One region of the Tumebacillus sp. BK434 genome, then DNA from elsewhere that is predicted to be linked to it. Evidence: riboswitches for the same ligand, from Rfam matches in the RefSeq annotation. Region 1 holds a riboswitch; each other region holds the start of a gene.

Evidence for each region. Region 1 has a riboswitch for cobalamin ahead of EV586_RS18180 (energy-coupling factor ABC transporter permease). Riboswitches for the same ligand answer to the same signal wherever they lie in the genome.
Region 2: another riboswitch for cobalamin. It lies ahead of cobJ (precorrin-3B C(17)-methyltransferase); the one in region 1 lies ahead of EV586_RS18180 (energy-coupling factor ABC transporter permease).
Region 3: another riboswitch for cobalamin. It lies ahead of EV586_RS14545 (S-layer homology domain-containing protein); the one in region 1 lies ahead of EV586_RS18180 (energy-coupling factor ABC transporter permease).

What each region holds. Positions count from the first base shown of each region.
Region 1 is NZ_SLXS01000009.1:105,090-108,658, reverse strand. Features, by position in the region: gene EV586_RS18190 (MBL fold metallo-hydrolase) at 1-80, shown strand, start outside; gene EV586_RS18185 (lipase family protein) at 119-907, shown strand; cobalamin riboswitch at 953-1,140, shown strand; gene EV586_RS18180 (energy-coupling factor ABC transporter permease) at 1,285-2,046, shown strand; gene EV586_RS18175 (energy-coupling factor ABC transporter substrate-binding protein) at 2,046-2,330, shown strand; gene cbiQ (cobalt ECF transporter T component CbiQ) at 2,327-3,124, shown strand; gene EV586_RS18165 (energy-coupling factor ABC transporter ATP-binding protein) at 3,121-3,569, shown strand, end outside.
Region 2 is NZ_SLXS01000003.1:440,815-444,383, reverse strand. Features, by position in the region: gene cobO (cob(I)yrinic acid a,c-diamide adenosyltransferase) at 1-196, shown strand, start outside; gene cobT (nicotinate-nucleotide--dimethylbenzimidazole phosphoribosyltransferase) at 312-1,310, shown strand; cobalamin riboswitch at 1,343-1,518, shown strand; gene cobJ (precorrin-3B C(17)-methyltransferase) at 1,660-3,291, shown strand; gene EV586_RS10395 (sirohydrochlorin chelatase) at 3,305-3,569, shown strand, end outside.
Region 3 is NZ_SLXS01000005.1:172,498-176,066, reverse strand. Features, by position in the region: gene EV586_RS14560 (SdrD B-like domain-containing protein) at 1-331, shown strand, start outside; gene fabL (enoyl-[acyl-carrier-protein] reductase FabL) at 429-1,187, shown strand; gene EV586_RS14550 (hypothetical protein) at 1,257-1,625, shown strand; cobalamin riboswitch at 1,656-1,846, shown strand; gene EV586_RS14545 (S-layer homology domain-containing protein) at 1,992-3,284, shown strand; gene EV586_RS14540 (DUF4430 domain-containing protein) at 3,366-3,569, shown strand, end outside.

The DNA of each region.
Region 1 (3,569 bases):
TCGACACGGTGATCTGCTACCACGGCGGCGCCTATACTGAACAAGCCAAACAGCGTCTTGCTGAACTGGCTGGTGTATAATCAAGTTGTACTTAACTTGGAAATAGGGAGCGATCCAGATGAGCACTCTCACGTACTCCATATCGACCGCCATCCTCTGGGGCGAACTGGTCAAAAGCGCGTACAGCACCTATGAACTCGACACCAAAAACACCAACCCGCCTGCAGCGGTCGACCTTCCCGCCGGCTGGCAAGTCGTCGCCAACCTGCAAAGCGACCCCGTTGCGGGCATTTTCTCCGAGATCCAATTCATCGGCTTCCTCGTGCAGTCCACCGCCGATGCCGGCCAGTACGGAATCGTCTTCCGCGGCACCGAAGGCGTGATGGACTGGCTGGCCGACTTTGAGGCGCGCCATGTCGAGTTCACCGATGTGCCGAACGGCGGGCGCACCGAGTCCGGGTTTACCGAAATGTTCCGCTCATTGAAAGCGGTCAAGCCGGGCGATACGGCGCTGCAAACGCTGGACGAGTTCTTGAAAACGCTGCCCGGCGACACGACGATCACCGTCAGCGGGCACAGCCTCGGCGGTGCGATCGCCAACCTGACCGCGATCTGGATCGCCGCCAAACATGCCAGCTTCCCGCTGGAGCTGTACTCGTTCGCCGCGCCGATGACCGGCGATGCGACGTTTGCCGCGACGTTCAACCTGCTCGTGCCCAACAGCTTCCGCATCTTCAACAAGCCGGACATCGTGCCTACCGTGCCGTTCCACCAGCTCGGATACGATCAGGTCAACAGCGGGTACGAAGTGAACTCGCTCGACTACCCCAACCTGCCGCGCAACATCCTCGGCTACCACGCGATGGATACGTATCTGTACCTGCTGCAACAAGAATTGCAAAAGTAGGCAGGAGACCCGTCGGCAACTGCGAATAGTATAAAACGGACAAGTAAATATCGTGAGCAAACAGGTGCCTTTGCGAAAGCAAGGGGTAACAGGGAATCGGGTGCAAATCCCGAGCGGTCCCGCCACTGTATATGGGGAGTTCTCATTCCGGAAGCCACTCGGTCTCAGATCGGGGAAGGCGAATGAGCATGATGATCCTAAGCCAGGAGACCTACCTCGTTTGTTACACCCATCAACCCTTCGCGGAAAGGAGCGGTGTACGTATCGGAGCCACAACACAATGTGTTGTCGTTTTCTTTTGCGTGCAGAGACCAATCCACGTTCGCTGGATTGGTCTTTTTTAGGTTTTCACACGATCGGAGGCTAAATGAATCAACATGAAACTGCGCACTTGTATCCCGGTGCTGGTCACGTTTGCCTTGACCTTGTACCTCTATCTGAACTCTGCTGAATCCGCCTATGCCATGCACATCATGGAAGGCTTCCTCTCGCCGGGCTGGTCCCTGTTCTGGTGGGCGGTGTTCCTGCCGTTCTTCGTACTGGGCCTGCGCGCGCTGGTCAAGATCACCAAAGAAGCGCCCCAGTTGAAACTGATGCTCGGGCTGGCCGGCGCGTTTACATTTGTCCTGTCCGCGCTGAAGCTGCCGTCCGTGACGGGCAGTTCCTCCCACCCGACCGGCGTCGGGCTTGGCACGGTGATGTTCGGTCCGCTCCCGATGAGCGTGATCGGGTCGATCGTCCTGCTGTTCCAAGCGGTGCTCCTCGCGCACGGCGGCTTGACCACGCTTGGCGCCAACGCCTTTTCGATGGCGGTCGTCGGCCCGTTTGTCGGCTATTTCTTCTTCAAGCTGGTGCTGAAAGCGACCGGGAAGCTCAAGCTCGCCATCTTCGCGGCTGCGATGCTGGCCGACCTCTCGACCTATGTGATGACGTCGATCCAACTGGCGCTCGCCTTCCCGTCGGAAGCTGGCGGATTCGCAGCTTCTCTGGCCAAATTCGCCGGCATCTTTGCGGTGACGCAGATCCCGCTGGCGATCAGCGAAGGCCTGCTCACCGTGCTGGTCTGGAACTGGCTGCAATCGTTCAACTCGGAGGAGCTGTCCCTGCTGAAACGCACCATGAAAGGAGTTGCCCGCTGATGCAAAACCGTACGAAAAACATCCTGATGCTCGCCGCGGTCGTCTTGCTCGCCCTGCTTCCGCTCGTGCTGATCGAAGCGGAGTTTGGCGGCGCGGACGGCGCGGCAGAAGAGATGATCCTCACCATCGACCCGTCCTATGAGCCGTGGTTCAACGCGCTCGTCGAACTGCCCGGCGAGACGGAGAGCATGCTGTTCGCACTGCAAGCCGCGCTCGGCGCCGGATTTATCGGCTATGCGGCGGGCGTGTTACGAAGCAAGTCTGCCAAAACGAATTCCCAATGATCAAACGGATCGACACCCTGTCGTACACCAACGCGTTCCGCTCCGTTTCCCCCGGCTGGAAATGCGGCTTTGCCGTTCTGCTGTTCGCCTTGTCCTCGCTGGCCCACCCGCCGGTGCAGCTCCTGATCGCGCTGTGGCTGTTGGTGTGGGTCGTCCGCTATGCCGGGATCTCGCTTCGGCATTATCTGCTCCTCGTCGGCGCGGCCGGGCTGTTTTTCATCCTCAGCCTGCCTGCGCTCCTGCTGGAGTTCGGCCCGGTCGGCAGTGCGACGCCGCGCCTGTTCGACGCGGAGCTGTTCGGCGGATACGAAATGTTTGTGCCGTCAGCAGCCCTCGAACGCGCCGGAACGATTTTGACCCGGGTGCTCGCCTGCTTGTCCACCATGTTGTTCCTGATCCTGACCACTCCGCTCCCGGAGCTGCTGCAGGTGCTCAAACGCCTGCGCATGCCGCAGCTGGTGCTGGAGCTGATGCTGATCACCTACCGCTTTCTGTTCCTGCTCGCCGACATCGCCGAGGACATGACCACCGCGCAGCGGGCGCGCGGCGGGTATGCCGGAGCGGGCGGCGCGTTGCGGGACACCGCCCGGCTGGTCGTGCGGCTGTTTCAAAAAGCGATGCAGCAATCGGCCAAACTGTCGCACGGCCTCGTCGCGCGGGGGTTTGCCGACGAAATCCCGTTCGCCCCGCCCCGTGCCCAGCCCGTCCCCAGGCGCTATCTGGCGGAGAGTGCGGGCGGGCTGCTGGTGCTGGCCGGGCTGGAATTCTTGATTCGCTGGAGGGACTTGTTGTGAGCACACTTTTGGAGACGAAAGATCTCCGCTATACCTACCCCGGAACCCGTCAACCGGCGCTGCGGGACTTGAGCATCTCGATCCCGGCCGGAAAAAAAACGGTGATCTGCGGCCAAAACGGCTCCGGCAAATCATCGTTTTTTCTGCAAGCGATCGGCATCGCCCGCCCGCAGTCCGGAGAGGTGCGCTGGAACGGTGCGCCGCTGTCCTACCGCTCCAAAGACCTGCAACAGCTGCGGCAGGAGATCGGACTGGTGTTCCAAGATCCGGAGCAGCAGCTGATCCTGAACACGCCGTATGAAGACATCTCCTACGGACTGCGCAACGCCAAGCTCCCCGAACGGGAGATCGCGGCGCGCACAGAAGCCATCCTGCAGCAGCTGCAGCTCCTGCCGCTGGCCGACACGCCGCTGCACCACCTGAGCTTAGGGCAAAAAAAACGCGT
Region 2 (3,569 bases), on a different contig from region 1:
TCCGGTCGCCGACGTTTTGCCGCTTGCTGAGGTGCTCGATGTGATGCGGAATCGTCCGCACTATGTGCACCTGCTGATCACGGGGCGCAGCGCCAAGCCGGAAGTGATTGAACTTGCCGATCTGGTGACGGAGATGAGCCCGGTGAAGCATTATTACGAGGACGGCATCCCGGCCGTTTTTGGCATTGAGTATTGATTTTCCGTATTGATTTTTTTCAAAAGTTGCCGTAGTCTGTTTGCTAGAAAATTGAACCATGCGCCAAGCCTGCACAGGCTTGGTTTTTTTATAGCCACAGAAGGGATGATGCGAGATGATGCAAGCGGCAAAAGAGCGTTGGGACTTTTTGACGAAACCGCCGGGGAGCCTCGGGAAGCTGGAGGAGATCGGGATTCGGCTGGCCGGCCTGCAGGGCACGGTGTTCCCGACCGTGGACAAGCGCGCCGTCGTCGTCATGTGCGGAGACCACGGTGTGACGGAGGAAGGGGTCAGCGCGTTCCCGGCGGAAGTGACGGGGCTGATGATGCAGAATTTCGTGAACGGCAAGGCGGCGGTCAACGTCTTGGCCCGGCAGATGAACTGCGCGGTGCGGGTCGTCGATGTCGGCAGCCGTGTTGAGGGAGAGGTGCCGGGCGTGCTGTCCCGCAAAGTGCGCAAGGGCACGGCCAATTTTGCCAAAGGACCCGCGATGACTCGCGAGGAAGCGGAGCTGGCGATCGCCGTCGGCGTGGCGACGGTGGAAGAGTTGTACGCACAAGGCGTGCAGGTGGTCGCGCTCGGGGAGATGGGGATCGGCAATACGACGCCGAGCGCGGCGCTGGCTGCCGTTTTGGTCAACACTCCGCTGCTGCCGCTCGTCGGGAAGGGGACGGGCATCGATGAGGAGAAAGTTCTGCACAAAGCGCGCGTCATCGAGCGTGCGATCGAAGTGAACCGGCCGGATGCGAGCGACCCGCTGGACGTGCTGGCCAAATTGGGCGGCCTTGAGATCGCCGGGCTGGTCGGCGTCGTCCTCGGGGCGTGGGAGCGGCGGATCGCGGTGCTCGTCGACGGAGTGATCGCAGCGGCGGCGGCGCTGGTGGCGGTCCGAATCGAGGAGCGGGTGAAAGAAGTGCTGTTCGCCTCGCATCTGTCGCAGGAGCCGGCCCATCTCGTCTTGCTGCAGGAGATGGGCCTGCAGCCTCTGCTGACCTTGGAGATGCGGCTCGGCGAAGGGACGGGCGCGGTGCTGGCGATGCCGCTGCTCGAAGCGTCGTGCCGTCTGGTCGCGGAGATGGCAACATTTGCGGATTTGGGTCTCGACAAGCCTTGATTTTTCACCTATACTTTGAATCGTTCGATAACTGCATAGGATAACGTTCAGGTGCTCGCAAGAGCTTAATAGGGAAGCCGGTGTAAGTCCGGCACGGTCCCGCCACTGTATTTGGGGAGCATCCTCTAACATGCCACTGTGTCAAATGGGAAGGCAGAGGATGTGATGATCCATAAGTCAGGAGACCTGCCTGTCATGTTTTCCATACCTTCTTACGGGGATATAAGAGGGATGGTCGATTGGTTTGTCATGGACGTTTTTTCTGCGTTTACCCATGTAGACATCTGACGCCTTCTCTTTTGAGAAGGCGTTTTTTATTTGCCATTTTTGCTGACAAGGAGTGAAGGAGATGCGCGGGAAGCTGCTGATCATCGGCTTTGGGCCGGGGAGTTTTCAACACATCACAGAGCGGGCGCGGGAAGCGCTTCAGGAGTCGGATGTGATCATCGGGTACAACACGTACGTCGATCTGATCCGCGGGCTTTTGACCGATCAGGAGATCGTCCGCACGGGCATGACGGAAGAGGTCAGCCGGGCGATCGAAGCGGTGCGCCAGGCGGAGCTCGGGAAAAAGGTCGCCGTGATCTCCTCCGGCGACGCCGGGGTGTACGGCATGGCCGGACTCGTCTACGAAGTGCTGGTGCAAAAGGGCTGGCGGGAAGCGGACGGCGTGGAGGTGGAAGTGATCCCGGGCATCTCGGCGATCAACTCCTGCGCGTCTCTGCTCGGCGCGCCGGTGATGCACGACGCCTGCACGATCTCGCTCAGTGACCACCTGACGCCGTGGGAGCTGATCGCACGCCGGATCGAAGCGGCGGGCATGGGGGATTTTATCGTCGCCCTCTACAACCCGCGCTCCGGCAAGCGCACGCGCCAGATCGTCGAGGCGCAGCAGATCCTGCTCAACTACCGCTCGGCCGACACGCCGGTCGGTCTCGTGAAGAGCGCCTACCGCGACCGCCAGTCGGTCGTGCTGACCACGCTTGGCGAGATGCTCGAGCATGACATCGGGATGCTGACCACGGTGATCATCGGCAACACCTCGACCTTCGTCTATGACGGCAAAATGATCACCCCGCGCGGCTACCAGCGCAAATACACGCTCGACAAAGCCGAGCAGCCGATCAAAGCGAACGAGCGCCTGAAAGAAGAACACGAGCCTTGGGCGCTTCACGGCGGCCTTTCGGAGCGTCAGTCTTCCGTTTTGAAACAGGAAGCATCGGGAAGCAACTCGCTCGAACTGGCGATGCAAGCGGTGACCCTGCTCGCCGAACGCGGCGTGGTGAATACGAAGGCGGTGGATGCTCCCGTCTCGAATCCGTACGACACCATGCCGGCGATCCTCGAAATCGCCGTCTCGCCGGGCGTCGGCAACAAAAAGCTGACCGCGAAACAGCTGACCGCCCTCATGGCCGCAGCGGGCGACGAAGGCGAGATCGAATACACCCCGCACCACTACGTGCTGCTCCGCGTGCTGACCAAGGAGCCCGACCAGGTCGTCTCCCAGCTGGAAGCGGCCGGGCTGCTCGTGCAGCCGATCGGCGACGTGGTGCAGGTGAAAGCGTGCGACTTCTGCAACGGCGAAAAAACGCAGTCGATCGCCGAGGCCGAGGAGATCGCCGCCCGCTTTGCCGGACTGGCGGTGCCCAAAGAGCTGAAGATCGGCTTCGCAGGCTGTGCGATGGCCTGCTACGGCTCGGCGCATGAAGACATCGCCGTCATCTACCGCCGGGGCAAATTCGACCTCTTCCTCGGCGGCAAGACGATCGGCCGCAACGCGCATGCCGCGCAGCCGGTCGCAGAAGGAATTCCGGCCGACGAGCTGGTCGACACGGTCGGTCGCGTGCTGGCCGAATACAAGGAAAAAGGCCATCCTGACGAGCGCTTCCACAAGTTTTTCAAACGGATCGGCGCAGTCGCCGGCTACCACCACAACGAACACGTACCCGCAGTCACCGTCGATACGGTCTGCGGAGACTAGGAGGATGAAGCTGATGAAACATGCGATTCTGCTGGTCGGACACGGCAGCCGCGACCCGGAGGGCAACGAGGAACTGCTCGCTTTCGCCAAACGTGTCGAGGCGGAGCTCGACCGCGAGTTCCCGATCGTCGAAACCTGCTTTCTCGAATTTGCCGCCCCGAGCATCCCGCACGGCATCAACAACTGCGTCGCCCGCGGGGCGGAGCATGTGACGCTGGTGCCGGTGATTCTGTTTGGCGCCGGCCACTCCAAGCTGCACATCCCGCATGAGATCGACG
Region 3 (3,569 bases), on a different contig from region 1:
CGGCCTGACCAAGGACGGCGTGGGCTCGGACCCGAATGCGGACTCCAACGCCAAACCGACCGGCTGGACTGCTCCGGTGACGCTCGGCGAAGGGGAGACCAACCTTTCGATCGGCGCGGGTCTGGTCAAAGCGAAGAATCCGTCACCGGGTCAACCGACCGGCCAACCTTCGCAGCCGGGCAAACCGAACACGGGTGAAGGTTCGAAGCCGCAACCGGCACCGGGAGGAACGCTGCCGCAAACGGGTGAAGAGCCGCCGATGCTGCCGTGGGTCGGGCTGGCCTTGTGCCTGCTGGCCGGCGGAGCGCTGCTCTACCGCAAATACGCGTAACGAGAATCGCTGCTTCTTCGTTTTCTGCGAAGAAGCAGCTTTTTTATGATATACTTGCTCTTATGACCAACTACTAACTCGGAGGGATTCCTTCATCATGTCCACACTCACAGGCAAAACAGCACTCATCACCGGCGGTTCTCGCGGCATCGGCAAAGCGATCGCGCTGAAACTGGCCAGCGAAGGCGCTGATATCGTGATCAACTTTTTCCGCAACCGCAAGCCGGCCGAAGAGACCCAGGCGCTGATCCAGAGCATGGGCCGCAAATGCCACATCATCAAAGCAAACGTCGGCGACCTCGACAAGATCCACCTGCTCTTCGACGAGATCAAAGAGACGATGGGCGGCCTCGACATCCTGATCTCCAACGCCGCATCGGGCGTGCAGCTCCCGGCGATGGAAGTGGAAGAAAAGCATTGGGACTGGACGCTGAACATCAATGCCAAAGCCCTCCTGTTCCTCGCCCAGCAAGCGGTGCCGCTGATGGAAGCGCGCGGCGGCGGCTCGATCGTGGCGATCTCTTCGCTCGGCTCGCGTTTTGCTCTGAAAAACTACACGGCGGTCGGCACGTCGAAAGCGGCGCTGGAATCGTTGACCCGTTACCTTGGCGCAGAATTGGCGGCGAAAAACATCATCGTCAACGCCGTCTCCGGCGCGGCGGTCGACACCGACGCCCTGACCCATTTCCCCAACCGCGACGAGATGATCAGCGATGCGATCACCCGCACGCCGGCCGGTCGCATGGTCACACCGGAAGACATCGCCAACTCGGTGCATTTCCTCTGCACGGAGCAGTCGCGAATGATCGTCGGCCAAACGCTGATCATCGACGGCGGCTATTCGCTGATCGGCTGAGGTACATTTGACCTGCACCCCGTACTCGGCTAAACTGAAACCAAGAAAGCTACCTACGAGGTGATTCTCATGCTTACCGAAGCACTTTTCCGTTCCAACGAATTTATGGTCATCCAGGCGGCGGTCGCAGCGGCTAACTTTGCCATCGGCGCGTTTACCATCGAGAAGCAAGGGCAGGAAGCGCTCGGCGACACCGAGCGGGCCGCTCGCATGCAAGGCGCGATCGACAAGGCGAAAGCGGACCGCAAGTTCGCATTGTCCCTGTTTGACACCCATCTGCGCGGCGAGTTCAACACCGAAGAAGATTTTAAAAAAGTCCTCGACATGGTGCACAACTACAATTCGCTGATCGACCATTCTCTGATCAACTCCCGCGCGGCCTTCCTGCCGCTCGGAGCTGTGCCGGAGATGCGCAAAGACCGCTTTGAGGAACAGTAAGACCGGCCTGCGGGCTGGTCTTTTCTCTTGTCTAGCAACGGGCGAAATGATAAACTACCACTGTAGTTAGAAGAGAAGGGAAAGTGGTGCAAATCCACTGCAGCCCCCGCTACTGTAAACGGCGACGCACTCACAGATGCCATTGTCCGGGTGACGGATGAGAAGGTGTGAGCACGCGGCAGACCCGTCAGCCAGGAAACCTGCTTCTAACAAGTCCCTTGGTGCTTTCGGCGGGAAGGTACAGGAACCAGGCTATTTTTTGCATGGATTGTGATGCCCAAATACCCTGCTCCTACGACACCGTCAACTCCCGGCCCCCAAGGGCGGGAGTTTTTATTTTTTCGATCCCGAAAGGAGATTATGAAGATGAAAAAACGTATCGCGAGCCTGTTGCTCGCGACCGTCTTGCTCGCCCCGCAAGCATCCGTATTTGCGGCGGACGATACTGCGACGGTAAAAGTCCGCCTGGCCGGCCTCAATGGCGACCACAAGGAAGTTCTCTTGAATGTGGGCCAGTCCTCTTTTAAAAACAACGTCGGTGAAGTGATCACCATGCAACAGCCGACCGCGATGGGCGCGTTGATGAAGCTGCTCGCTCAAGACGGCACAACCTACGAAGCGAAAACGCTTTCATTTGGCTCTTATATCACCAAGGTTGGCAAGCTCGCCGAAAAAGAGCTCAACGCCAACTCCGGCTGGTCGGTCTGGGTCAACGGCAAGCCGCCGGGCGTTGCTGCCGAAACGTTTGAACTCAAAGACGGCGACGAAGTGGTCTGGGGCTATTATGACTACACGCAGACCCTGTTCCCGGAAGTCAGCTTCTCGACCAAGTCCCCGACCGTCGGCACTCCGTTCACCGTAAACGTCACGGCGGAGCAGACCACCTATGACGCAGAGTGGAACCCGATCATCTCCACCGTCAAGATCGACAAAGCGGACGTGCGGACTGCATCTAATGGCAGCAAGCTCACCGAGACCAACGCAGAAGGCACGGCGACGCTGCAAGCGGATCAGGCCGGTCTGCTGCAGCTCTACATCGACAAGACGGACAGCGTGACCGGCGTGCCGCAGTTGTTGCGCACCGGCACCTTGAACCTGCTCGTCGGCAACCCGAACGCATTGTTCGACGATCTCGGCAGCTTCAAGTGGGCGGAATCTTCGATTCTCGACCTGGCGAAAAAAGGCGTGGTCAGCGGCAACGGCAACGGTCAATACGAGCCGAAGCGCGCCGTGCTCCGCTCCGAGCTGGCAAAGATCCTTGCGCTGGCAGAAGGCGACCTGAACTTTGGCGGCACGAAGTCGTTCTCCGATGTCAAAGCGACGAACGGCTACAAGACGTTTATCGAAACGGTGGTCGAGCGCGGCTTGATGAGCGGCGACAAAGCGGGCACCTTCCGTCCGAACTCCGGCCTGACCCGCGAAGAGCTGGCGGTCGTCCTCGTCAACTTCTCCGGCGTCGAGCTCTCGAACACCAAGAACCTGCTGCCGTTCTACGACCGGAACAGCATCAGCGGCTGGGCACAGCCGTACGTGAAGACGGCGGTCGATAAAGGGCTGCTGGCAGGAGACGCGGAAAACACCTTCCGTCCGCATGACGTCGCATCCCGCGCGGAAGTGGCGACGGCGATCGTCAATGTCATCAACAAACAAAGCAAATAGTACGCTGTACGGGAGAGGCTCAAGATGTTGAGCCTCCCCGCTTTTTACAACGGTACGAACGGAACAGGAGGAACAGGCACCATGAAGCTCACTACACGCCTTGGACTTTTTCTTGCGCTTGCCTTCTTGGTTACCGCTTGCGGCAGCGCAGACGAATCGAAGCAACCAGAATCCGAGCTGCCGGAACAGGTCGTGCAGCTCCCGGAGCAGGAAATGCTCCCCAAGAAAGCGGAACAAACAGGCCAAGCCGAGGAGAAACAGCCTGCCGACCGGAAAGACGACGCC